Regions from separate parts of the Micromonospora peucetia genome, predicted to be linked through region 2. Evidence: riboswitches for the same ligand, from Rfam matches in the RefSeq annotation. Region 2 holds a riboswitch; the other holds the start of a gene.
What was found. Region 2 has a riboswitch for glycine ahead of gcvP (aminomethyl-transferring glycine dehydrogenase). Riboswitches for the same ligand answer to the same signal wherever they lie in the genome.
Positions count from the first base shown of each region.

Region 1: linked by a shared signal. The riboswitch ahead of gcvT (glycine cleavage system aminomethyltransferase GcvT) and the one ahead of gcvP (aminomethyl-transferring glycine dehydrogenase) in region 2 are both predicted to bind glycine.

Region 1 covers NZ_FMIC01000002.1:5,690,296-5,697,650, forward strand. The annotation lists gene glyA (serine hydroxymethyltransferase) at 1-701, opposite strand, end outside; gene gcvH (glycine cleavage system protein GcvH) at 698-1,090, opposite strand; gene gcvT (glycine cleavage system aminomethyltransferase GcvT) at 1,122-2,249, opposite strand; glycine riboswitch at 2,294-2,387, opposite strand; glycine riboswitch at 2,388-2,480, opposite strand; gene GA0070608_RS25790 (collagenase) at 2,832-5,378, shown strand; gene GA0070608_RS25795 (FAD/NAD(P)-dependent oxidoreductase) at 5,457-6,848, opposite strand; gene GA0070608_RS25800 ((2Fe-2S)-binding protein) at 6,845-7,099, opposite strand; gene GA0070608_RS25805 (NAD(P)/FAD-dependent oxidoreductase) at 7,086-7,355, opposite strand, start outside.
Region 2 covers NZ_FMIC01000002.1:5,499,787-5,507,141, forward strand. The annotation lists gene GA0070608_RS24845 (globin domain-containing protein) at 1-40, shown strand, start outside; gene GA0070608_RS24850 (hypothetical protein) at 37-660, shown strand; gene GA0070608_RS24855 (NAD(P)H-binding protein) at 672-1,334, opposite strand; gene GA0070608_RS24860 (Sir2 family NAD-dependent protein deacetylase) at 1,448-2,314, shown strand; glycine riboswitch at 2,383-2,481, shown strand; gene gcvP (aminomethyl-transferring glycine dehydrogenase) at 2,556-5,414, shown strand; gene GA0070608_RS24870 (DUF5999 family protein) at 5,542-5,742, opposite strand; gene GA0070608_RS24875 (chorismate-binding protein) at 5,866-7,104, shown strand.

The DNA of each region.
Region 1 (7,355 bases), 190 kb from region 2:
CCGCCGAGCGTCTTGTGCGTGGTCAGGGTGACCACGTGGGCGTGCGGCACCGGGTCGGGGTGCAGCCCGGCGGCGACCAGCCCGGCGAAGTGCGCCATGTCGACGAGCAGGTACGCGCCGACCGCATCGGCGATCCGGCGGAACCGCGCGAAGTCGAGCACCCTCGGGTACGCCGACCAGCCCGCCACGATCATCTTTGGCCGGTGCTCGTGCGCCAGCCGCTCGACCTCGTCCATGTCGACCAGGAAGCTCCCGGCGTCCACCTGGTAGCCCACCGCCCGGTACAGCCGGCCCGAGTAGTTGATCCGCATCCCGTGGGTCAGGTGACCGCCGTGCGCGAGGTCGAGCCCCAGGATGGTGTCCCCGGGGTCGAGCAGGGCCGCCATCACGGCGGCGTTGGCCTGGGAGCCGGAGTGCGGCTGCACGTTGGCGTACGCGGCGCCGAAGAGTCGCCTCGCCCGCTCGATCGCCAGACGCTCGATGGTGTCGACGTGCTCGCAGCCGCCGTAGTACCGCCGGCCCGGGTAGCCCTCCGCGTACTTGTTGGTGAGGACCGAGCCCTGTGCCTCGAGGACCGCCCGGGGCGCGAAGTTCTCCGAGGCGATCATGCCGAGGGTCTGCCGCTGCCGGCGCAGCTCGGCGGTGATCGCCTCGGCGATCTCCGGGTCGGCGTCGATCAGCCCCTGGTCGTGGACGGTCATGACGCGCCTCCGTTGTCGGTCTCGGTGAGGTGGGCGCGGTACTCGTCGGCCGTCATCAGCGGCGGCACGTCGGTCAGCCGGACCCTGAACAGCCAGCCCTCGACGTACGGGTCCGCGCCGATCAGGCCCGGGTCGGCGACGACGGCCTCGTTGGTGGCGACGATCTCGCCGCTCACCGGCATGTACAGCTCGGCCACCGACTTGGTGGACTCCACCTCGCCGCAGACCTCGCCGGCGGCCAGGTGGGTGCCGGGTTCGGGCAGCTCGGCGTAGATGACGTCGCCGAGCGCCGCGGCGGCGAACGCGGTGATGCCCACCGTCGCCGGCTCGGCCGTGTCGTCGATCCACTCGTGGTTCGTGCTGTAGCGCAGACGCGCGGGAACATCCATGTCCATCACTCCTCGCAGCGGGTGACGCGGGTCAGCGCGCACGGCGGTAGAACGGCAGCCGGGTGATCTCCACCGGCTCGGTGTCTCCTCGGATGACGACGCCCAGTCGGGACCGTGCCCCGACGGCGTCGGGGTGGACCCGGGCCAACGCGACGGGCCGGTTCAGCACCGGTGACAGTGCGCCGCTGGTGACCACGCCGACGGGTTCCGCCGTGCCGCCGTCGGCCAGCGCGACCACCGGATGGCCGGTCCGTGGCACGCGCCGTCCGGTTCCGGTGAGTCCGACCAGGACGGTGGCGGCGCCGGTGTCCCGGCGTTCGGCCAGTGCGGCCCGGCCGACGAAGTCCCCCGGCTTGGTGAAGGACACGACCCGGCCCAGTCCCGCCTCGAAGGGGGTGACACCGCGGTGCAGTTCGAAGCCGTACAGCGGCATCCCGGCCTCGATGCGCAGCGTGTCCCGGCAGGCCAGCCCGGCCGGCGTCAGCCCGTACGCGGCGCCGGCGGCGATCAGCTCCCGCCAGGTGTCGACCGCGTCGGCGGCCCGGACGAAGAACTCGAATCCGTCCTCGCCGGTGTATCCGGTGCGGGCGACGACCGCTGGCCGCCCGCCGACGTCCAGGTCGGCGGCGGTGTAGTACCCGAGGCGGGTCGACTCCGCGCCGACCACTGCCTCCACCGTGTCGGCGGCACGGGGCCCCTGCACGGCGATGATGGCCCGCTCGGTGGTGTGGTCGGTGACGGTCGCCCCGGGTCCGGCGCAGCGGGCGCGCAGTTCGGCCAGCGCGGTGCCGGTGTTGACGGCGTTGGTCACCAGCAGGTACCGGTCGGCGGCGAGCCGGTAGGCGACCAGGTCGTCGAGCACGCCGCCGGTCTCGTCGCAGAGCATGGTGTAGCGGGCGCGGCCCACCGGCACCGCCGACAGGTGCCCGACCAGCGCGTGGTCCAGTGCCGCCGGGGCCTGCGGCCCGGACACCTCGAGTTGTCCCATGTGGCTGAGGTCGAACAGGCCGGCGCGTTCGCGTACCGCGCGGTGCTCGGCGGTTTCGCTGCCGTAGCGCAACGGCATCGCCCAACCGGCGAAACCGGTGAACCGGGCGCCGAGTTCGGCGTGCGCGGCGTGCAGGGGTGGGTGGAGCAGGGTCGTCGGACTCTGGTGCATGGAGGACTCCCTCGTCCCGACGCGGTCGCGTCGTACGGTCGGTTGCCTCCCGCTCTGTCATGGACCTGAGAGCTTCGCCGCCGGGTGGCGGTTTGCACCGTGGGTGAGACGACGGATCGTCTGCTTTCCAGAGTTCGCCTCATCCGAGCGGTAACGGGGCCTGAGAGTTTCTTGGGAGTTTGCTCCTTCGGCGCCCCGACGGAAGATCGGGGTCTCTCCCGCGCGGATTCGAACGGCGTCTATGTAGTTGTGGGTCGCTCGCAGACCCTAGGCGAGCGGGCGAGCGGGTGTCAATGGTCACAGAGAGTGGTCATAACGCAACACATATAGAGGATGAACAATCCTTTACATGATGTGTGATGTGTGCCATTGTACTGGCCACCTGCGGCACAATGTCCGACCCGGATCGAAGGAGATCTACGCCGCAGCGCCCTCCGAAGAGGAGTAGACCGTCCGTCAAGCCGTGCCTCACCTGCGGAAACCCCCTCCCAGGCCAGCCTCGGCCACGGACCGGTGGACGGCCACCCCCACACCCCCACTCTCCGGCGCCAGGCCGGAGCACCGAACGCCAGGAGGCGATCCGTGAGAACCAGGAAGACACGAAATCGAGGCGGCTGGGCCGCCGTACCGCTCGCACTGGTGCTGGCGCTGGGGCTGAGCCCGCTGGCCCCCTCCGGCGCCGCGAACGCGGCGCCACCGGCGCGGCCGACCGGCGCCGCCCCGGCCGACGCCGGTGTCGGCTCCGGCACCGCCGACAAACACGTCCGGCGGGCACCGCTGCCGCTGAGCGAGCGGGCCCCGCTCCCCTCGTCCCGCGAGGAACTGCGCCGCGACTACGACCAGCCCGACGACGCCAAGCGGCCCGCCTCCCCGTCGATGCGCGGCCTGGCCGCCGCACCCTGCGCGGTCGCCGACTTCACCAGCCGGACCGGCAGCGCCCTGGTGCAACAGATCAAGGCGTCCACCACCGACTGCGTGAACACCCTGTTCAGCCTCTCCGGGAGCGACGCCTACCAGGCCTTCCGCGAGGCGCAGATGGCCAGCGTGGCATACGGGCTGCGGGACAACGCCGGCTCCTACGACGGCACCAACAGCACGGGTACCGCCCAACTCGTGCTGTACCTGCGGGCCGGCTACTACGTGCACTGGAACTACCCGTCCACGGTGGGCTCGTACGGCCCCACGCTGCGCACCGCAATCCGCGCCGGCCTGGACACGTTCTTCGCCAACAGCCGCTCCGGCGACGTGAACGACGCCAACGGCGAGGTGTTGGCCGAGGCGGTCACGCTGATCGACAGCGCCGAGGAGAACGCCCGCTACCTGTACATGGTGAAGCGGCTACTGACCGGCTACAACAGCTCGTACGACTCGTCGTGGTGGATGCTGAACGCGGTCAACAACGTCTACATCGTGCTGTTCCGGGGCCACCAGGTGCCCGAGTTCGTCAGCACCGTCACCGCCGACCCGAGTGTGGTGGACACGCTGTACGCCTTCGCCACCGGCAAACGGGCCCTGCTCGGCACCGACCGGGGCTACCTGGTCTCCAACGCCGGCCGGGAACTGGGCCGGTTCCTCCAGCACACCGCGTTGCGGTCCAAGGTGCGACCGCTGGCCCGGGGCCTGCTCGACCTGAGCGCGATCACCGGCCCCACCGCCGCGCTCTGGGTCGGCGTCGCCGAGATGACCGACTACTACGACAAGGCCAACTGCGCCTACTTCGACACCTGCAACCTCCAGGCGCGGCTGGCCGCCGTGATCCTGCCGATCACCTACACCTGCGGCAGCACCATCCGCATCCGCGCCCAGCAGATGACCTCGGCCGAGCTGGACCGGTCCTGCACCAGCATGCGCAACCAGGACGCGTACTTCCACTCGGTGGTGGCGGACAACGGCCCGGTCGCCGACGACCGCAACACCACGCTCGAAGTGGTGGTCTTCGACTCCAGCACCGACTACCAGACGTACGGCGGGCCGATGTTCGGCATCGACACGAACAACGGCGGCATGTACCTCGAAGGCGACCCGGCCGTCGCCGGCAACCAGCCACGGTTCATCGCGTACGAGGCGGAGTGGCTGCGCCCCACCTTCGAAATCTGGAACCTCAACCACGAGTACACCCACTACCTCGACGGTCGCTTCAACATGTACGGCGACTTCACCGACAACATCGCCACCCCCACCATCTGGTGGATCGAGGGCTTCGCCGAGTACGTGTCGTACTCGTACCGCCAGTTGACCTACAGCGCCGCGATCACCGAGGCAGGAAAGAAGACCTACCCGCTGCGTACGCTCTTCGACACCACGTACAGCCACGACAGCACCCGCGTCTACCGGTGGGGCTACCTGGCGGTGCGGTACATGCTCCAGTCGCACCGCGGCGACGTCACCACGCTGCTCGGGCACTACCGTACGGGCAACTGGAACGCCGCCCGTACGCTGCTGACCAGCACCATCGGCAGCCGCTACGACACCACCTGGTATGCCTGGCTGGACGCCTGCGCGGCCGGCAACTGCGGCGGCGGCACCAACCCGCCCGCCAACCAGGCCCCGGTCGCCGCGTTCACGTTCACCACCAACGGGCTGACCGCCACCTTCACCGACCGGTCGACCGACGCCGACGGCAGCATCGCCTCCCGCTCCTGGAACTTCGGCGACGGCAGCACCTCGACGGCGACCAACCCCACCAGGACCTACCAGGCCGCCGGCACGTACCCGGTCACGCTGACCGTAACCGACGACAAGGGCGCCACCGCCAGGACCTCACAGAACGTCACCATCACCGGCGGCCCCGCCCCGCTGCCCGAGTGCACCGGCGGCGACGTCCGGACGCTGGGCCGCAACTGCCAGCGCGGCGGCATCCAGGCCACCGCCGGCAACCTCTACTACCTCTACCTGCACGTTCCGGCCGGCACCACCAGCCTGAGGATCACCTCCTCCGGTGGCACCGGCGACGCCGACCTGTACTACAGCCCCAGCAGCTGGGCCACCACGAGCTCGTACACCCAGCGGTCGGTCAACACCGGCAACGGTGAGACGATCACGATCAGCAACCCGGCCGCCGGCTACCACTACGTCAGCCTGCACGCCAAACAAGCTTTCAGCGGGGTCACCGTGAAGTCGGAGTACTGACGCCGGCCAATGCGCACCCACGGCGTCGTCGGTCACCCTGGTGACCGGCGACGCCGCCGGCGGTCCGGTCCTCGGCGGTCACTCGTCGGCGGCGAGCTCGCCGAGCGTGACCGGCTGCGCCAGCGGACGGGACGCGTACCCGGTCAGGTCCGCCACGCTCGGCTCCCGGCCCGCTTCCCGCGCCGCCAGGCAGGCGGCGGCGTAGCCGCAGACCCGCCCCTGGCACCAGCCCATTCCGGCCCGGGTCAGCAGCTTCGCGCCCCGGGCGTCGCCGGCGGACAACTCCCGCACCGCCCGCCGGACCGCACCGGCGGGCACCTCCTCGCACCGGCAGACAAGCGTGTCGTCGTCGCACCAGTCCGGCCAGCCGGACGGTACGGGGTGCACCGCGTGCAGCGCCGCCGCGAACCGGCGCAGCCGGCGCCGGTCCCGCAGCAGGCGGTCGTGCCGGCGGGTCGACCAGGGCGGCGGACAGCCCAGGGAGAGCGCGACGGCACCCCCGGCGAGCTGCCCCTCCACCAGCGCCAGGTCGGCGCCGCCGACGCCGGTGACCTCACCGGCGGCGTACACGCCCGGTACCGACGTCGCCTGGGCCGGATCGACGGCCAGCACCAGGCTGCCGTCGGAGTCCAGCCGGGTCGCGCAGCCCAGGGCCACGGCCAGTTCCAGCTGCGGGGTGAACCCGAAGCCCACCGCGAGGCCGTCGCACCGCACCTCGGTCCCGGTACCGGCCAGCACGGTGCCACCGGGACCGACCGGGGCGACGGTCACCCCGGTCAGGTGGTCGGTGCCGTGCGCGGCCACCACCGCCGTCCGGCGGTGGTAGGGCACCCGGTGCCGGAGCATCCGCCAGCCGTACCGGCCGGCCTCGGCGAGCTTGCCGGCCGCGCCCAGGACCGGGCGGAGTTGGCGGGCGTACCCGATCGGGTCGTTCGCCTCGTAGACGCCGACGACGGTGCTGCCCGCCTCGGCGAGGCCGGTCGCGACCGGTAGCAGGAACGGTCCCGTCCCCGCCACCACGATCCGCCGCGCGAAACTCACCCCCTGGCCCTTGAGCAGGGCCTGGGCGCCACCTGCGGTGACCACCCCGGGCAGGTCCCAGCCCGGGAACGGCACGACCCGGTCGTGGGCGCCGGTGGCGATGACCAGCCGGCGCCCGTGCAGCACCTGCGATCGGGTGTGCACGGTGAACTCCGGGCCGGCGGAGCCCTCCCCGCAACGGGCTTCGACGAACCAGACGGCGGCATCGGTCCGGTGGTCGACCCCGTCGAGCTGCTCCCGCAGCCGGGCGAACGTCGACCAGTCGTGGTGGCCGCGCCCGTCCGCGTCGGACCGGTGCCGCCAGAACTGTCCACCCGGTCGGGGCCCGGCGTCCAGCACCGCCACCCGGCAGCCGGCCCGCGCCGCCCCGGCAGCCGCGGCCAGCCCGGCCGGTCCGGCACCGACCACCACCACGTCGTACCCGGTCACGCCCGCTCCCCGCCGTCGTCGTCGGTCTCGACCACGTCCCCGGGGCGGGCGAGCAGCAGGCAGGCCCGCTGGGACGGTACGCCGTTGACGCGGACCAGGCAGTCGAAGCAGATCCCGATCCCGCAGAAGATCCCCCGGGGCCGGTCGCCGATCCGGGTGCGTCGCCACGAGCGGACACCGGCGGCGAGCAACGCGGCGGCGATCGTTCGTCGCCCGTCGGTGGGGATCGGACGGCCGTCAAAGGTGAACATCGTGACGCTCCGGGGCGAATGGTCGTAGGTCCACGTCGGGGAGACGGCCGGTCAGCAACGCCGCGACGGCATGCCCGGTGGCCGGGGCGAGACCGATTCCGGCACCCTCGTGGCCGGTGGCGTGGTACAGGCCCGGCACCCGCGGATCGGCGCCGATCATCGGCAGGTGGTCGGGGCTGTACGGCCGGAATCCCCGGTAGGCGCGGATCGCCGAGACCCGGCCCAGGACCGGGAAGAGCCGGACCGCTCCCGCCGC
Region 2 (7,355 bases):
CGCCGCGCCGGACGACTTCAGTTGGACGGGTGCCCGATGAGCATCGATCACGGTGACCGGGTCGCCGATGCGCACGGTGAGTTGAGCCGGGCGGTGGGTGCGTTGGAGGCGCGCCGGTTCCGGGGTGGCTGGTGGTTGTCCGCCGACGAGGTCGCCGGCCTGGCCCGGTCGGCTGGCGAGCGGGCGGCGTTGCTGGACGGTGAGGTGGATCGGCTGCGGCGGGAGAATGAGGGCCTGGCGCGGCAGGTGGAGATGTTGCGTCACGGCGCGTTGCCCAGCACTGCCCCGCAGGGCCCGGACCCGATGATGATCGAGTTGGCGGTGCGGGCGCAGGACGAGGCGAACCGGACGATCGGTGAGGCCAGCGTGGAGGGCGCGGAGATCATCGCCGAGGCGCGGCGGCAGGCCGACGAGATCATCGCCGAGGCGCAGGCAGCGGCCGGGGGCGTCGGCCCGCAGGGGGCGCGGGGCGGGGAGTTGCCGCGGCAGGTACGGGAGTTGGAGGACCGGCACGCGGCGTTGGTGTCTGCGGTGGCGACGGCCCAACAGCATCTGGAACGGTGGCAGGTGTATCTGTCGGAGCAGTCGGAGCAGTTGCGGGCCGACGCGGCGGCGGCCGGGGCGGTCGGCGCGCAACTGCGCGCCGTGCTCGGCGGGTAGCGGCGCCGGGGTCAGCGCCGGTCGACGGCGGCGATGGCGTCGGCGATGGTGGTGTCGCCGTCGACGAGTTCCAGGATCCGGCCGGCGGTGCCCGGGTGGTAGAGCAGGGCGACCAGTACCCGGGCGACGTCGGTGCGGGTGACGGCGGCGCCCGCTGGGGCGTGCCGGGTGAGGGTGATGCGCCCGGTGGGCGGGTCGTCGGTGAGTCGGCCGGGGCGCAGGATCGTCCAGTCGAGGTCGCGGCCGGTCAGGTCGTCCTCGGCGGCTTTTTTCGCCCGCAGGTACGCGGCGAACACCTCGTCGGTGCCGGCGGGTGCTTCGCCCTCGACTCCCACGGACGACAGCAGCAGGTAGCGGCGGACGTCGGCGCGCTCGGCGGCGTCGGCGAGCAGGACGGCGGCGGCCCGGTCGACGGTGTCCTTGCGGGCGGCACCGCTGCCGGGGCCGGCGCCGGCGGCGAAGAGGACTGCGTCGGCGCCGTGGAGGTGGTCGGCGAGTTCGTCGACGCCGACGTGTTCGAGGTCGGCCACGACGGGGTGGGCGCCGGCGGCACGCAGCGCGGCGGCGTGGTCGGGGTTGCGGATCAGGCCGACGGCGGTGTCGCCACGTCCGGCGAGTTCGCGGTGGGTCAGCTGGGCGATCTTGCCGTGTCCTCCGGCGGTGACGACGCGCATACTGCCCAACCTAGCTGCCGCGCCGGTGCGGTGCGGACGGTCGGCGGCAGCCGTCGGTGTTCGCCGGTGGGCGGTGTTCGCCGTGGGGCGGTGGCCTGAGGCAGCATGGACGGGTGACGGAGACGGTCGACGCGGTGGCCCGCCTGGTGGCCGGCGGTGGTGTCGTGGTGTTGAGCGGGGCGGGCCTGTCCACCGAATCGGGCATCCCGGACTACCGGGGGCCCAGTGGCGTGGCGCGGCGGCACACCCCGATGACGTACCAGGTGTTCACGCGGGACGCGCAGGCGCGGCGGCGCTACTGGGCGCGTAGCCATCTGGGGTGGCGGGTGATCGCGCGGTCGGCCCCGAACGAGGGACACCGGGCGGTGGCGCGGCTGCAACGTGGCGGGCTGGTCGACGGGATCATCACGCAGAACGTGGACGGGCTGCACACCGCTGCGGGCAGCCCTCAGGTGGTGGAGTTGCACGGGCGTCTCGACGAGGTGGTGTGCCTGGGCTGCGGCAACCGGACGTCGCGGGAGGAGTTGGACCGGCGGCTGCGGGAGGCGAACCCGACGTTCGGCGCGCGGGTCACGGCGGTCAACCCGGACGGTGACGTGGATCTCGCCGACGACGAGGTGGCCGGGTTCCGTACGGTCGACTGCACGTTCTGCTGTGGCGGCATGCTGAAGCCGGACGTGGTGTTCTTCGGCGAGACGGTGCCGGCGCAGCGGGTGGCCCGCTGTTTCGGCCTGGTGGCGGGGGCGCGGCTGCTGCTGGTGCTGGGGTCGTCGTTGACGGTGCTGTCGGGTCGCCGGTTCGTGCTGCGCGCGGCGAAGCTGGGTATTCCGGTGGTGATCGTCAACCAGGGGCCGACCCGGGGCGACGGGTATGCGATGTTGACCGTCGACGCGCCGCTGGGCCGGCTGCTGCCGGCGCTGGCCGATCGGGCGGTCGGTGGGGGTGAGGTGCCGGTGGGGCTGATGGGCGTCGGCCGGTAGCGGCCCCGGCGTCGGGGGGTAGGACCTTCGGCGGGCGACCCGGCGCTGGTAGCGTTGACCATGCCGGTAGTACCCACGTGGGAGAGACCGCCCAGCAGCATCTCAGGCGGCGCCGAAGGGGCAAATCCTCCCCGGAACCTCTCAGGCAAAAGGACCTCGTGGGCAGGCACTGTGGAGCGCCTCGCGGGTGCGACAGAGGGGGAGGCCGACCTGTCGACCTCGCCCCACGGGAGCGCCGCCCATGACCACAGAGCAGTTCGCCGCCCGCCACATCGGTCCCGATCCGGACGACGAGCGCCGGATGTTGGAGATCGTCGGTTACGGCTCGATCGACGAGCTGATGGATGCGGCGATCCCCGAGGTGATCCGCTGGCACGGCACGCTGGATCTGCCGGAGCCGGCCAGCGAGCACGACGCCCTCGCCGAGCTGCGGGCCCTGGCGGCCCGTAACGCCGTCGCGGTGTCGATGATCGGTCTGGGTTACCACGGCACCCACACTCCGGCGGTGATCCGCCGCAACGTGCTGGAGGATCCGGCCTGGTATACGGCGTACACGCCGTACCAGCCGGAGATCAGCCAGGGCCGGCTGGAGGCGTTGCTGAACTTCCAGACCATGGTCACCGACCTGACCGGGCTGGCCACCGCGAACGCGTCGATGCTCGACGAGGGCACCGCGGCGGCCGAGGCGATGACCCTGGCCCGTCGGGCGTCGAAGAGCCGGAGTCCGGTGTACGTGGTCGACGCCGACACCCTGCCGCAGACCATCGCGGTGATCGCCAGCCGGGCCGAGCCGCTCGGTATCGACGTGCGGATCGTCGACGTCGAGCGCGACGAGTTGCCGGCGGAGTTCTTCGGTCTGCACCTGCAGTACCCGGGGGCGTCCGGGGCGGTGCGCGACCAGGCGGGTCTGGTCGCCGCGGCGCACGCCGTCGGGGCGCTGGTGACCGTCGCGGCGGACCTGCTGGCCCTGACGTTGCTGCGGGCGCCGGGGGAGGTCGGCGCCGACATCGCCGCCGGCACCACGCAGCGGTTCGGCGTACCGATGGGCTTCGGTGGGCCGCACGCCGGTTATCTGGCGGTACGGGCGGGGTTGGAGCGGATGCTGCCCGGCCGGCTGGTCGGGGTGTCGCGCGACGCGGACGGCAACCCGGCGTACCGGCTGGCGTTGCAGACCCGTGAGCAGCACATCCGGCGGGAGAAGGCGACCAGCAACATCTGCACCGCGCAGGTGCTGCTCGCCGTGATGGCCGGCATGTACGCCGTCTACCACGGTCCGGACGGGCTGCGGGAGATCGCCCGCCGTACCCATGACATGGCGGCCCGGTTGGCGGCGGCGCTGCGGGGTGTGGACGGCGTCGAGGTGGTCCACGACGCGTTCTTCGACACCGTCCTGGTGCGGGTTGCCGGTGGCGCCGAGGCGGTCGTCGCCGAGGCCGCCGCGCGGGGCGTGAACCTGCGGCTGGTCGACGCCGACCATGTGGGGGTGTCGTGCGACGAGACGACCACCCCCGCCCACCTGCGCAAGGTGCTCGACGCGTTCGGGGCCACGACCGGTGGGCGGCCGGTGGGTGTGGCGCCGGCGTGGTGGGACGCGCCGGTCGGGGGCGCGTTGCCGGCGGCGCTGGCCCGCACGTCGGATTTCCTCACCCACGTGGTGTTCCGCAGCCACCATTCGGAGACGGCGATGCTGCGCTACCTGCGGCGGTTGTCGGACTTCGACTACGCCCTGGACCGGGGAATGATTCCGCTCGGTTCGTGCACGATGAAGCTCAACGCCACCACCGAGATGGAGCCGGTGAGTTGGCCGGAGTTCGCCCACGTGCACCCGTTCGCGCCGGACGCGCAGACCACCGGCTACCGGGAGATGATCGCCCAGTTGGAGGGGTGGCTGGCGGAGGTGACCGGCTACGACGCGGTCAGCGTGCAGCCCAACGCCGGTTCGCAGGGTGAGTTGGCGGGTCTGCTGGCGATCCGCGCCTATCACCGGGACCGGGGTGAGGGGCACCGGGACGTGTGCCTGATCCCGTCGTCGGCGCACGGCACCAACGCGGCCAGCGCGGTGATGGCCGGCATGCGGGTCGTCGTGGTGGGCTGTGACGACGGGGGCAACGTCGACCTGGTGGACCTCGACGCGAAGATCGACAAGCATCGGGACGCCCTCGCGGCGATCATGGTGACGTATCCGTCGACGCACGGGGTGTACGAGACGGGCATCGCGTCGCTGTGCGCGAAGGTCCACGACGCCGGCGGTCAGGTGTACGTCGACGGGGCGAACCTCAACGCGCTGGTCGGGTTCGCCAAGCCGGGGAAGTTCGGGGCGGACGTGTCGCATCTGAACCTGCACAAGACGTTCTGCATTCCGCACGGCGGTGGCGGGCCGGGGGTGGGTCCGGTGGCGGTGCGGGCGCATCTGGCGCCGTTCCTGCCGGGCGATCCGCTGGGCGTGCACGTCGATGGCCGGCCGGCGATCTCGGCGGCGAAGTACGGGTCGGCGGGGATCCTGCCGATTCCGTGGGCGTACCTGCGGATGATGGGTGCGGCGGGGCTGGCCCGGGCCACCGGGGTGGCGGTGCTGGCGGCGAACTACGTGGCCGCGCGGCTGCGTGGGCACTTCCCGGTGCTGTACGCGGGCAACAAGGGCCTGGTGGCGCACGAGTGCATCCTGGACCTGCGGCCGTTGGCGAAGGCGACCGGGGTGAGCGTGGACGACGTGGCGAAGCGGTTGATCGACTACGGGTTCCACGCGCCGACGATGTCGTTCCCGGTGGCGGGGACGCTGATGGTGGAGCCCACCGAGAGCGAGGACCTGGCCGAGCTGGACCGGTTCTGCGACGCGATGATCGCCATCCGGGCGGAGATCGACGCGGTGGGGTCGGGGCAGTGGCCGGCCGGCGACAACCCTCTCGCCAACGCCCCGCACACGGCGGCGATGGTGTCGGCCGACGAGTGGGCGCACCCGTACCCGCGGTCGGTGGGCGCGTACCCGGGTGGGGTGGATCGGGCCGGGAAGTACTGGCCGCCGGTGCGGCGGGTCGACGGCGCGTACGGCGACCGGAACCTGGTGTGTTCCTGCCCGGCGCCGGAGGCGTTCGAGAGCTGACGTGGCGTGACGCCGGGGCGGGTCGTGGTGCCGCCCCGGCGGGTGCGCCGACCTGGGCGGGGGGTGTCCCGACCGGGGGACTAGCCTGGATCGACGCGGATAGAAGTGCGTTACGGAGCGTTACAGGTTAGGCGACGAGGGCGTGTCGGGCCGGGCCGCGGTGCGGGGCGATGCTGCTGCCGTCGGGGAGTAGTTCGCCGGTGTCCTCGAAGACGATGACACCGTTGCAGAGCAGGCTCCAGCCCTGTTCAGGGAAGCAGGCGAGGACTCGGGCGGCTTCCCGGTCGGTCATTTCGGCGGAGGGGCAGGTGGGTTGGTGCTGGCACATCGGGATCTCCGGACTGTGGGGGCACTGTGTCATGGTTCACATGACCAGTGACGCACAGTACCAAGCGAAAGTGGCCTGCATCGAGCAGGTATACGCATGGTTTATTGGAAATCCACTGAACGGATGAGGGCGAATGGGCCGGACGGTGTGGAAGCGCTCCCAGGGCTAGGGGTCGACCCGCCGGGGGCGCCGGCCGGCTGCCGCCGCGTCCGCGTCGAGCGGGCCCGGTGGGAGTGGCGCCCCACCGACGGCGGGGACCCGGCAGTACGGGTCGAGGAGTTCCTCGCCGCGTACGGCCTGCCGCTGCACGACCTGGCCCGCCCCGCCCCCGGCCACGACCCGGCCGGGGTGTGCGGGGCCGCCCTCTACGTCTCCGCCGCCGCCGGCGCGGCCCTGGTCGGCGCGCCGGCCGGCGCGGCCAACCCCGCCCCCGCGCTGCCGGAGGTGGCCGTGGTCGTCTACGGCCACGGCCCGGCCGCGCCGCAGCCGGCCGCACCGCCCGGCGCGCCGTGGTGGCTCGGTGACTGGGCGGAGAGCTGGACACCCCGCCAGCACGCCGACGCCGTGGCGTCGGTCCGCGCGGCGATCGGCCGCGGCGACGTCTACCAGGTCAACGTCGTCGGCCATGCCCGCGCCCGCTACGCCGGCGACCCGCTGCCGGCCCTGGGCCGGCTGGCCGCGCTGCCCGGTGCCCGCTACGGCGGCACCCTCACCGGAGCGGGCTGGGCGATCGGTTGCGCGAGCCCGGAAACCCTGGTGGAGCTGGCCGCCGGGCGGCTGATCACCAGACCGATCAAGGGCACCCGGCCGGCCACCGTCGCCGGCCGCGCCGAGTTGCTCGCCTCGGCCAAGGAACGCGCCGAGCACGTGATGATCGTCGACCTGGAGCGCAACGACCTGGCCCGCGTCGCCCGCACCGGCAGCGTGCGGGTCGACGAACTGTTCGCCGTACGCCGGTGGTGCGACCTGTGGCAGGCGGAGTCGACGGTGTCCGCGGCGGTCGCCGAGGGGCTCGGTCTGGCGGACCTGCTGCGGGCGGTCTGCCCCGGTGGCTCGGTCACCGGCGCCCCGAAGCTCGCCGCCCTGGACCGGATCGCCGCGCTGGAGCCGATCGGGCGGGGCGCCAGCATGGGCGCGCTCGGCTGGATCGCCCCGGGGCGCATCGACCTGGGCCTGACCATCCGCACCGCGGCGGTGGACGCCGACCGGGTGCACGTGTGGGCCGGTGGGGGCATCACCTGGGGCAGCGATCCCGACGCCGAGGTCGCCGAGGCGGCTGCGAAGAGCGCCCCGGTGCGCGCCGCGCTGGCAGCTCACCGGATGCCGGCCGCGGATGCCTCGGCGCCCACCGCGACGGATTGAACGCCGGCTGCCAGCCGGCCGACCCCGTGGTCCGGCCGGCCGCCCGGCGCCGTGGTGGTGCCCCTCTTGTTCAGCTCCGCGTCGACCCTGGTGAGCGCCTGCGAAGGAACAAGGCTGCGGTGATCCTGCCCTCGGCCAGCATGGCCTGCGACCCCCGCGCGGGGCATCCGTCGACCCTGGCGAACTAGCCGACGAGAGTGTTTGTCTTGACAAGATAATCTGTCGGTAGGAGGCTTCAGGTGTGCGGTGCT